Variovorax paradoxus B4: one gene and its partner. The protein of the gene in region 1 interacts with the protein of each later gene in a pairwise test. Links are inferred from orthologs where the notes say so. Each region holds a gene or a part of one and is shown on either strand. Other genes may lie near its edges.

What was found.
Region 2: the proteins of VAPA_RS06025 (region 1) and grxD interact in binary tests that used the Escherichia coli proteins (3 or more experiments, as listed by UniProt). The link is inferred for Variovorax paradoxus B4 from one-to-one orthologs.

What each region holds. Positions count from the first base shown.
Region 1 is NC_022247.1:1,342,766-1,349,786, forward strand. The notes cover bases 1,939-4,907. They hold VAPA_RS06025 (BolA family protein), read left to right. Parts: upstream 1,939-3,286; coding sequence 3,287-3,529; downstream 3,530-4,907. Other genes in these bases: VAPA_RS06015 (ABC transporter ATP-binding protein), read left to right, coding at 1,939-2,477; VAPA_RS06020 (ABC transporter permease), read left to right, coding at 2,503-3,267; murA (UDP-N-acetylglucosamine 1-carboxyvinyltransferase), read left to right, coding at 3,572-4,861; hisG (ATP phosphoribosyltransferase), read left to right, coding at 4,858-4,907. In the rest of the region: VAPA_RS06000 (MlaA family lipoprotein), read left to right, coding at 1-311; VAPA_RS06005 (MlaC/ttg2D family ABC transporter substrate-binding protein), read left to right, coding at 497-1,165; VAPA_RS06010 (STAS domain-containing protein), read left to right, coding at 1,170-1,442; more of VAPA_RS06015, read left to right, coding at 1,530-1,938; more of hisG, read left to right, coding at 4,908-5,499; hisD (histidinol dehydrogenase), read left to right, coding at 5,519-6,889; VAPA_RS06045 (hypothetical protein), read left to right, coding at 6,922-7,021. UniProt on the Escherichia coli protein: Involved in cell resistance against acid stress.
Region 2 is NC_022247.1:4,622,650-4,626,196, reverse strand. What follows is about bases 1-2,896. They hold grxD (Grx4 family monothiol glutaredoxin), read right to left. Parts: upstream 1,666-2,896; coding sequence 1,336-1,665; downstream 1-1,335. Other genes in these bases: prfA (peptide chain release factor 1), read right to left, coding at 2,549-2,896; prmC (peptide chain release factor N(5)-glutamine methyltransferase), read right to left, coding at 1,695-2,552; VAPA_RS21575 (cupin domain-containing protein), read right to left, coding at 805-1,320; paeA (polyamine export protein PaeA), read right to left, coding at 1-752. In the rest of the region: more of prfA, read right to left, coding at 2,897-3,547. UniProt on the Escherichia coli protein: Monothiol glutaredoxin involved in the biogenesis of iron-sulfur clusters.

The DNA of each region.
Region 1 (7,021 bases):
TCGGCCGCTGGGGCGTGGGCGCCGGCCCGTACGTGGTGCTGCCGGTGTTCGGCCCCTCGACCCTGCGCGACACGGCCGCATTGCCTGTGGACCGCGCCGGCAGCGTGCTCGGCAACATGAACGACGTGGCCTGGCGCAACTCGCTGGCTTTCCTGGAGGCCGTCGATACGCGGGCAAAGTACCTGCGCGCGGGCCGCCTGCTCGATGACGCGGCGCTCGACAAATACACCTTCACGCGCGACGCTTACCTGCAGCACCGCCGCAACGACGTCTACGACGGCAACCCGCCCGACGACGAAGGCGGGAAATAGAAGCACAAAAGGCGCGGAAAAGAGGCTTTTCGGAGCCAGACGGGCGGCTTTGCCGCTTGCATCCGGTTTCAAGGCTTCACCTGCGCTTCAGGAACCCGGTCGGCCGGGTGCCTGTCGAACACGTTCTTTCCAGCAGGCGCAGCTTCAATTTGCGCCTCGCGGACTTTCAACTTGAGGGGATTGCCATGAACAACAAGATATTGCAACGACGCGGCTTTGGCCGCCTGGTATTGGCCGGCGCCTTGCTTTTCGGTGCCGCCACGGCTTTCGTGCGCCCGGCCCATGCCGCCGATGAAGCGCCTGACGCGCTGGTGAAGCGCTTGTCGACCGATGTGCTTGAAACCATCAAGGCCGACACCTCCATCAAGGCGGGCGACGTCAACAAGATCATGGTGCTGGTCGACAGCAAGATCATGCCCAACGTCAACTTCCAGCGCATGACGGCTTCCGCCGTCGGCCCGGCATGGCGCCAGGCCACGCCCGAGCAGCAAAAGAAGCTGCAGGAAGAATTCAAGACCCTGTTGGTGCGCACCTACGCCGGCGCGCTCGACCAGGTGAGCGACCAGACGGTCACGGTGCGTCCGTTCCGCGGGTCGCCCGAAGACACCGAAGTGCTGATTCGCACCGAGGTCAAGGGCCGCGGCGATCCGGTGCAGCTCGACTACCGCCTCGAGAAAACGCCCGGCCAGGGCGGCGGCTGGAAGGTCTACAACTTCAATGTGCTGGGCGTCTGGCTGGTCGACACCTACCGCACCCAGTTTTCGCAGGAAATCAACGCCCGCGGCATCGACGGCCTGATTGCAGCGCTGGCCGCGCGCAACAAGGGCAACAACGGCAACAACGGCAAGAGCTGACGCCATGCTGGTTCTGCCCTCGAAGCTCACCCACGACGAAGCCCCGGCCTGCATGCGCATGCTGCAGCAGGGGCTGACGGGGCAAGCCGACACGTCCACGGTGGTGGACGCCAGCGCGCTGGCGCAATTCGATTCCTCGGCATTGGCGGTGCTCCTGGAGTGCCGCCGCGAATCCAGCGCGCTCGGCCGGGGCTTTGCGGTCAAGGGGCTGTCGCCGCGGCTGCGCGAACTGGCCGCCCTCTACGGAATCGCAGGGCTCCTGCCGGCAGCGCCCTGATTGCCCGGCGGCCGGCAGCGGCCGCGTCAGGGCATCCGGCCGTTGCCAAGCGGCTTGCGGGGCGGGCCCGTAAAATCGCCGGCTCCCATGCCCGCGATCTCATTCCAATCGGTCTCCAAGACCTACCCTCCCTCCAGACAACAGCGGGCCCAAGGCAAGCAGGGGCTGCGCGCCGTCGACGAGGTCAGCTTCCAGATCGAGCCGGGCGAGTTCTTCGGCCTGCTCGGGCCCAATGGCGCGGGCAAGACCACGCTCATCAGCATGCTTGCCGGCCTGTCCCGCCCCACGGCCGGCGCCATCAGCGTCCATGGCTTCGACGTGCAGCGCGACTACGCCGAAGCCCGGCGCCAGCTCGGCATCGTGCCGCAGGAGCTGGTGTTCGACCCCTTCTTCAACGTGCGGGAATCACTGCGCATCCAGTCGGGCTACTTCGGCATCAAGAACAACGACGCCTGGATCGACGAGCTGCTGCAAAGCCTGGGCCTGGCCGACAAGGCCACGGCCAACATGCGACAGCTCTCCGGCGGCATGAAGCGCCGGGTGCTGGTGGCGCAGGCGCTGGTGCACAAGCCGCCCGTGATCGTGCTCGACGAGCCCACCGCCGGGGTCGACGTCGAATTGCGCCAGACGCTCTGGCAGTTCGTCGCCAGGCTCAACAAGCAGGGCAGCACCGTGCTGCTCACCACCCACTACCTCGAAGAGGCCGAGGCGCTGTGCAGCCGCATCGCCATGCTCAAGCAGGGCCGGGTGATTGCGCTCGATCGAACCAGCGAGCTGCTGAAGTCGGCCGCCAGCAACGTGCTGCGCTTCAAGACCGACGCCATGCTGCCCTGGGCCATTGCCCAGCACGCGCGCATCACCGGGCGCATCGTGCAATTGCCGGCGCAGAACGCCCATGAAGTCGAACAATTGCTGGCCGCGATCCGCGAAGCCGGCGTCGCGGTGGAAGACGTGGAAATGCGCAAGGCCGACCTGGAAGACGTGTTCATCGACCTGATGGCGGGCGAGCAGACACCGCTGGAGGTTGCAAGATGAGCGCCGCGCCGAGCAAGGGGGCCCTATGATGGCTGTTACAGGGTGGCGCGCACTGCTCTACAAGGAGACGCTGCGCTTCTGGAAGGTCGGTTTCCAGACGGTCGGCGCGCCGGTGCTCACCGCGCTGCTCTATCTGATGGTGTTCGGCCATGTGCTCGAAGACCACGTGAAGGTCTATGGCTCGGTCGGCTACACGGCCTTCCTGGTACCGGGGCTGGTGATGATGAGCGTGCTGCAGAACGCCTTCGCCAACAGCTCGTCCTCGATCATCCAGAGCAAGATCATGGGCAGCCTGGTGTTCGTGCTGCTCACGCCGCTGTCGCATTGGGGCTGGTTCTTCGCCTACGTGGGCTCGTCGGTGATCCGCGGGCTGGCCGTGGGGCTCGGCGTGTTCGTGGTCACGATGTTCTTCGCCATGCCTAGCTTCGTTGCGCCGATCTGGATCCTTGTTTTTGCGCTGCTGGGCTCCGCCATGCTCGGCACGCTGGGGCTCATTGCCGGGCTCTGGGCCGAGAAGTTCGACCAGATGGCGGTGTTCCAGAACTTCCTGATCATGCCCATGACCTTTCTCTCGGGCGTGTTCTATTCGATCGGTTCGCTGCCGCCGTTCTGGCAGGGCGTGAGCCACCTGAACCCGTTCTTCTACATGATCGACGGCTTCCGCTACGGCTTCTTCGGCGTGAGCGACGCCTCGCCCTGGCTCAGCCTGGGCATCGTCGGCGCGGCCTGGCTGATCGTGAGCGCCATCGCCGTCCATTTGCTGCGTATCGGCTACAAAATCCGCGGTTGACCGCTTTTCCCAGACCCCCATGACCGCCGAACAACTCCAGGCCTTGATCCAGTCCCACCTCCCCTGCGAGCACATCACGCTCGAAGGCGACGGCCGGCATTGGTACGCCACCATCGTCTCGGCCGAATTCGAGGGCAAGCGCGCCATTCAGCGCCATCAGCGGGTCTATGCCACCCTCGGTGCGAAAATGCATACGGACGAGGTGCATGCGCTCTCGATGAAGACCTACACGCCGGCCGAATGGGCGGCACTCGACAAGTAAGTAACTGGCGGCCGAAGCAGCCCTAATTTCGCTGGATTCCTGATGGACAAACTTCTGATTCGCGGCGGGCGCCAGCTTCGCGGCGAGGTACTCATTTCCGGCGCCAAGAATGCAGCCTTGCCCGAGCTGTGCGCCGCGCTGCTGACCGACCAGCCCGTGACGCTGCACAACGTCCCGCGGCTGCAGGACGTGTCGACCATGCTCAAGCTGGTGCGCAACATGGGCGTCGTGGCCGAGCGCGACCACAACGGCACGGTACGGCTCGATGCGGGCGACCTCACCAACCCCGAGGCGCCCTACGAACTGGTGAAGACCATGCGCGCCTCCGTGCTGGCGCTGGGTCCGCTGCTCGCGCGCTTCGGCCATGCCAAGGTCTCGCTGCCGGGCGGCTGCGCCATCGGCTCGCGGCCGGTCGACCAGCACATCAAGGGCCTGCAGGCCATGGGCGCGGAGATCGTGGTCGAGCACGGCTACATGATCGCCAGCCTGCCGGCCGGGCGCACCCGCCTGAAGGGCGCGCGCATCCTGACCGACATGGTCACTGTCACCGGCACCGAGAACTTCCTCATGGCCGCCGCGCTGGCCGAGGGCGAAACGCTGCTCGAAAACGCCGCGCAGGAGCCCGAGATCGTCGACCTGGCCGAAATGCTGATCCGCATGGGCGCGAAGATCGAAGGCCACGGCACCAGCCACATCCGCATCCAGGGCGTCGAGAAGCTGCACGGCTGCGAGCACGCCGTGGTGGCCGACCGCATCGAGGCCGGCACCTTCCTGTGCGCCGTTGCGGCCACCGGCGGCGATGTGTTCCTGCGCCATGCGCGCGCCGACCACATGGACGCGGTGATCGACAAGCTGCGCGACGCCGGCTGCACCGTCGCGGCGCAAGAGGGCGGCGTGCGCATCAGCTCCAGCGCCCCGGCCTGCGAGCACCTCAAGGCGCAGAGCTTCAGCACCACCGAATACCCGGGCTTCCCGACCGACATGCAGGCCCAGTTCATGGCCCTGAACGTGATCGCGCGCGGCGCCTCGATGGTCACCGAGACCATCTTCGAGAACCGCTTCATGCACGTGAACGAGATGGTGCGCCTGGGCGCCACGATCCATGTCGAGGGCAAGGTGGCGATGGTCGAGGGCGTGGCCCAGCTTTCGGGCGCCACCGTGATGGCGACCGACCTGCGCGCCTCGGCCAGCCTCGTGATCGCCGGCCTCGTGGCCGATGGCGAGACGCTGGTGGACCGCATCTACCACCTGGACCGCGGCTACGACCGCATGGAAGCCAAGCTGCGCGGCCTGGGCGCCGACATCGAACGCATTTCGGGAGCCGCCGCATGATCACCCTGGCGCTCTCGAAGGGCCGCATCTTCGAAGAGACGATGCCGCTGCTGGCCGCCGCCGGCATCGAGGTCACCGAAGACCCCGAAAAATCGCGCAAGCTGATCCTGGCCACCACCCGGCCCGACGTGCGCGTGGTGCTGGTGCGCGCCTCCGACGTGCCCACCTACGTGCAGTACGGCGGTGCCGACCTCGGCGTGACCGGCCTGGACGTGCTGCTGGAAAACGGCAACCAGGGCATGTACCAGCCGCTGGACCTGCGCATCGCGGCCTGCCGCCTCAGCGTGGCGGTGCGCGCCGACTACGACTACGCGTCGGCCGTGAAGCAGGGCTCGCGCCTGCGGGTCGCCACCAAGTACGTGGGCCTCGCACGCGACTTCTTCGCCACCAAGGGCGTGCACGTCGACCTGATCAAGCTCTACGGCAGCATGGAGCTCGCACCGCTCACCGGCCTGGCCGACGCCATCGTCGACCTGGTCTCGACCGGCAGCACGCTCAAGGCCAACCACCTGGTCGAGGTCGAGCGCATCATGGACATCAGCGCGCGCCTCGTGGTCAACCAGGCCGCGCTCAAGCTCAAGCGCGAGCCGATCCGCCGCATCATCGACGCCTTCGCGTCGGCCATTCCTTCCGCCTGACTTCCGTCCGAACCCTCCCATGACTCCGAAAGCAGCCCCCGTCCGCCTCTCCACGGCTTCAGCCGGCTTCGACGCTGAATTCAAGGCGCGGCTGCATTGGTCCGCGGATGCCGATGCGGCCATCGAGAAGGTGGTGGCCGACATCCTGGCCGATGTGCACAAGCGCGGGGACGAGGCGGTGCTGGAGTACACGCGCCGTTTCGATGGCCTCGGCGCCGCGGCCGTGCCGGAACTCGAACTGACGCAGGCCGATTTCAAGGAGGCCTTCGACTCGCTGCCTGCCGCGCAGCGCGATGCGCTGCAGGCCGCGGCCGACCGCGTGCGCAGCTACCACGAGGCGCAAAAGAAGGCCAGCGGCGAGAGCTGGAGCTACCGTGATGGGGACGGCACGCTGCTGGGCCAGAAGGTCACGCCGCTCGACCGCGTGGGCATCTACGTGCCCGGCGGCAAGGCCGCCTATCCGTCCAGCCTGTTGATGAATGCGATTCCCGCCCACGTCGCGGGCGTCGGCGAAATCATCATGGTGGTTCCCACGCCCGTGAAGGGCAGCGTGGCCACGGGCGGCTCGGGCGGGCAGTCGTCCACCAGGGGCGAGCGCAATGTGCTGGTGCTCGCCGCCGCCTACGTGGCCGGCGTCACCCGCGCCTTCACCATCGGCGGCGCGCAGGCCGTGGCCGCGCTGGCCTACGGTACGGCCACCATCCCGGCGGTCGACAAGATCACCGGCCCCGGCAACGCCTATGTGGCCGCCGCCAAGCGCCGCGTGTTCGGCACCGTGGGCATCGACATGATCGCGGGCCCGAGCGAAATCCTCGTGCTGGCCGACGGCACCACGCCGCCCGACTGGGTGGCGATGGACCTGTTCAGCCAGGCCGAGCACGACGAGCTCGCGCAAAGCATCCTGCTGTGCCCCGACGCCGCATACATCGACCGCGTGCAGGCCGAAATCGACCGCCTGCTGCCCGGCATGCCGCGCGCCGGGATCATCGCGGCTTCGCTCAACGGCCGTGGCGCGCTCATCCATACGAAGAGCATGGAAGAGGCCTGCGAGATCAGCAACCGCATCGCCCCGGAGCACCTGGAAGTCAGCAGCAACGACCCGCAGCGCTGGGAGCCGCTGCTGCGGCACGCGGGCGCGATCTTCCTGGGCGCCTTCACCAGCGAGAGCCTGGGCGACTACTGCGCCGGCCCGAACCACGTCCTGCCCACGAGCGGCACGGCGCGCTTCTCGAGCCCGCTGGGCGTCTATGACTTCCAGAAGCGTTCCAGCCTCATCGAAGTGAGCGAAGCCGGCGCGCAGGTGCTCGGCCCCATCGCGATGACTCTGGCCGAGGGCGAAGGCCTGCAGGCGCACGCCGAAGCGGCGCGCATGCGCCTGCGCAGGATCTGAAGCCCGCCCACCGCCGGCAGGAGCAAGGCAAGATGGCTCGACGCCGTTCTTTTCATCGTTCGCGCGCGGCGGTGTGGCTGCTTGCGCTCGCGGCTGCGGGCACGGCGCACGCCATGAGCATCCGCGAACTGC
Region 2 (3,547 bases), 3.3 Mb from region 1 along the record:
CACACCGGGTAGGCCGAAAAAGGCTCGGCCACGATGCGCGCCCGCAGCACCGACTCGGGGTCGTCATGCAGGAACCAGGCGATGTTGTCGCGCACCGTCATCACGCTGCTGACCAGCCGCGTGTCAAGTTCGAACACGTTGGCGATCACCTGCTGCTCGCGCACTGCGAGCACGCCCGCGCGCGCGCCGGCTTCGGTCATGGCCAGGATGTCGGCCGAGGTGATCTTGTCGTCGCGCACCAGCGGCATGCCCAGCAGCTTGAAGAGCATGTCGGTGGAGCGCGTGAAAAACCACACCAGCGGCTTGAAGGTGGTGATCAGCACCAGCATCGGGCCGACCATGCGAACCGCGATGCGCTCCGGGTCGCTCATGCCGAGGCGCTTGGGGAACAGGTCGGCGAACACCAGGAACACCGCGATGACGATGATGAACGAGCACAGGAAAGCCACGTTCTCCGAGGCCTCCACGCTCATCCAGCCCTCGAAGAAACGCGCGAAGTAGGGGCTGAGCGAGCCCTCGCCCACCACGCCGCCGAGGATCGCCACCGCGTTGAGGCCGATCTGCACCACGGTGAAGTAGTGGCCCGGCTGCTCCTGCACGCGCAGCACGCGCTCGGCCCGGGCATCGCCCTCGTCGGCCATCTGACGCAGGCGCAGGCGGCGCGAGGCGGCCAGCGTGATTTCGGCAAGGGAGAAGAACGCGCTCATCGCGATCAACAGGACGATGATGAGCAGGCTTTGGGTGAGAGTCATGGTGGCACGGCGAAGAATGCCATGGTGCCATGACTCGGCCCGGGAAAAGCGATCAGACGCCGCCGTGCGGATGGGTCGGGTCGACCCACAGCACCGATTCGGGTTTCTCCACCGGTTCGATGTCGAGGTTCACGGCCACCGCCTCGCCGTCGCTGCGGCACAGCACGCATTCGAGCGACTCGGTGGCGCTGGCGTTGATTTCCTGGTGCGGCACGTACGGCGGCACATAGATGAAGTCGCCCGGGCCAGCCTCGGCCGTGAACTCGAGCTTCTCGCCCCAGCGCATGCGGGCCCGGCCGCGCACCACGTAGATCACCGATTCGAGGTGCCCGTGGTGGTGGGCGCCGGTTTTGGCATCGGCATGGATGGTGACGGTGCCGGCCCAGAGCTTCTGCGCGCCGACGCGCGCAAAGTCGATGGCCGCGGCCCGGTTCATGCCGGGCGTCTGGGCCGTGTTGACGTCGAGCTGGTGGGCCGCGATCACGCGCACGCCATCGTGCTTCCAGGCCGGCGTAGCCTTGCCGTCATGCGCATGGCCGTCGGAATGACCGTCGTGGTCGTGGCTCATGGCGGGCACCGGGAATCAGGCCGGATTGCTGCCGCCCAGCACTTGCTGCAGCTCGCCCGACTCGTACATCTCCATCATGATGTCCGAGCCGCCGACGAATTCGCCCTTCACGTAGAGCTGGGGGATCGTGGGCCAGTTGCTGTATTCCTTGATGCCCTGGCGGATGCCGTCGTCTTCGAGAACGTTGACGGTCTTGAGCGTCCTGGTGTCGACGCCGACCGCCTTGAGGATCTGGATGGCGCGGCCGGAGAAGCCGCACATCGGAAAGCTCGCATTCCCTTTCATGAAGAGCACGAGGTCGTTGGTTTTGACGAGATCGTCGATGCGTTGCTGGGCGTCGGACATGGGGACTCCTGAAAAGTGGTCTGGGGGGATTATTTCACCGTGCGCCAGATCCCGCCGGAGCAGCGCTGGATGCCGGCAAGGTCATCGCGGCTTTGGACTTCGGCAAAACCGCGCGCTTCGAGCAGCTGGCGCACGGGCAGGGCCTGGTCGTGGCCGTGTTCGAGCAGCAGCCAGCCGCCATCTGCAAGATGGGCGGGGGCCTGCTGCACGATCTGGCGGATGTCGGCCAGCCCGTCGGGCCCGGCCACCAGCGCGGCCAAGGGCTCGTGCTGCAGCGCGGGCAGGTGCGGGTCGCCGGCTGCGATGTAGGGCGGATTGCTGGCAATGGCCGCGTAGCCACTGGCGGCCCCGTCCAGCCAATGGGCCTGGCGCAAACGCACCGGCAGGCCCAGGCGCTGCGCATTGGCCTGTGCGACGGCCAGCGCATCGGCACTGGCATCGACCGCGTCGACCTGCGCGTCGGGGCGTGCATGCTGCAGCGCCAGCGCGATGGCGCCGCTGCCGGTGCCCAGGTCGAGCACGCGCGGCGCCTTGCGGCCTTCGAGGCATTGCAGGGCCCAGTCGACCAGCGTTTCGGTGTCCGGGCGCGGCACCAGCACCCGCGCATCCACCTGCAGGCCGAGGCCGTGGAATTCCTTTTCGCCGAGCAGGTAGGCCACCGGCTCGCCCGCCAGCCGGCGCGACAGCTGCGCTGCGAGGGCGGACCACGCCGCATCGGAAATGGCGTCGGTGTCGTGCGCCAGCAGCCAGGCGCGGTCGTGCGGCGCGCGGCCCAGCGCATGCAGCAGCAGCAACTGGGCGTCGAGCCGGTCGACGCCCAGTGCCACGGCCGCGGCCAGCGCCTGGGCCACGGTGGATGGCGTGGTGGTCGCTGCTGTGGCCGTCATGCCGGCAGGCTCGATTCCAGCTCGGCCAGCTGCTCGGCCTCGCGCGCGGCGCGCAGCGCATCGAGCACGTCGCCAAGGTCGCCTTCCATGATGGCCTGCAGCTTGTAGAGCGTGAGGTTGATGCGGTGGTCGGTGAGCCGGCCCTGCGGGAAGTTGTAGGTGCGGATGCGGTCGGAGCGGTCGCCGCTGCCGATCAGCCCCTTGCGCATCGCCGCGTCCTTGGCCGCGCGCTCGCTGCGGTCCTTTTCCTGGATGCGCGCCGACAGCACCTGCAGCGCCTTGGCCTTGTTGCGGTGCTGGCTGCGGTCGTCCTGGCACTCGGCCACGATGCCGGTCGGAATGTGCGTGATGCGCACGGCCGAATCGGTCTTGTTGATGTGCTGGCCGCCCGCGCCGCTGGCGCGGTAGGTGTCGATGCGCAGGTCGGCCGGGTTGATCTGCACCGCCACGGTTTCGTCGGGCTCGGCCAGCACGGCCACCGTGCAGGCGCTGGTGTGGATGCGGCCCTGGGTCTCGGTGGCCGGCACACGCTGCACGCGGTGGCCACCGGATTCGAAGCGCAGGTGGCCGAACACCCCGGACCCGGAAGGGCCATTGCCGGCTTGGCCGACGATGCGCACGACCACTTCCTTGTAGCCGCCGAGCTCGCTCTCGCTCTCGCTCACCACTTCGCAGCGCCAGCCGGCGCGTTCGCAGTAGCGCATGTACATGCGCAGCAGGTCGCCCGCAAACAGCGCCGATTCGTCGCCGCCGGTGCCGGCGCGGATTTCGAGGAAGGCGTTGCGCGCGTCGTCCGGGTCCTTGGGCAGCAGCAGGCGCTGGAGCTCTTCCTCGAGCTGCGCGAGCTCGGCCTGCGCGGCGGCGATTTCTTCCCGGGCCATCTCGGCCATGTCGGGGTCGTCGAGCATCTCGGCCGCGCCGGCGATGTCGGCTTCGCGCTGCTTGTAGCGCTCGTAGCGGCCCGCGATCTGCGTGATCTCTGCATGCTCGCGCGA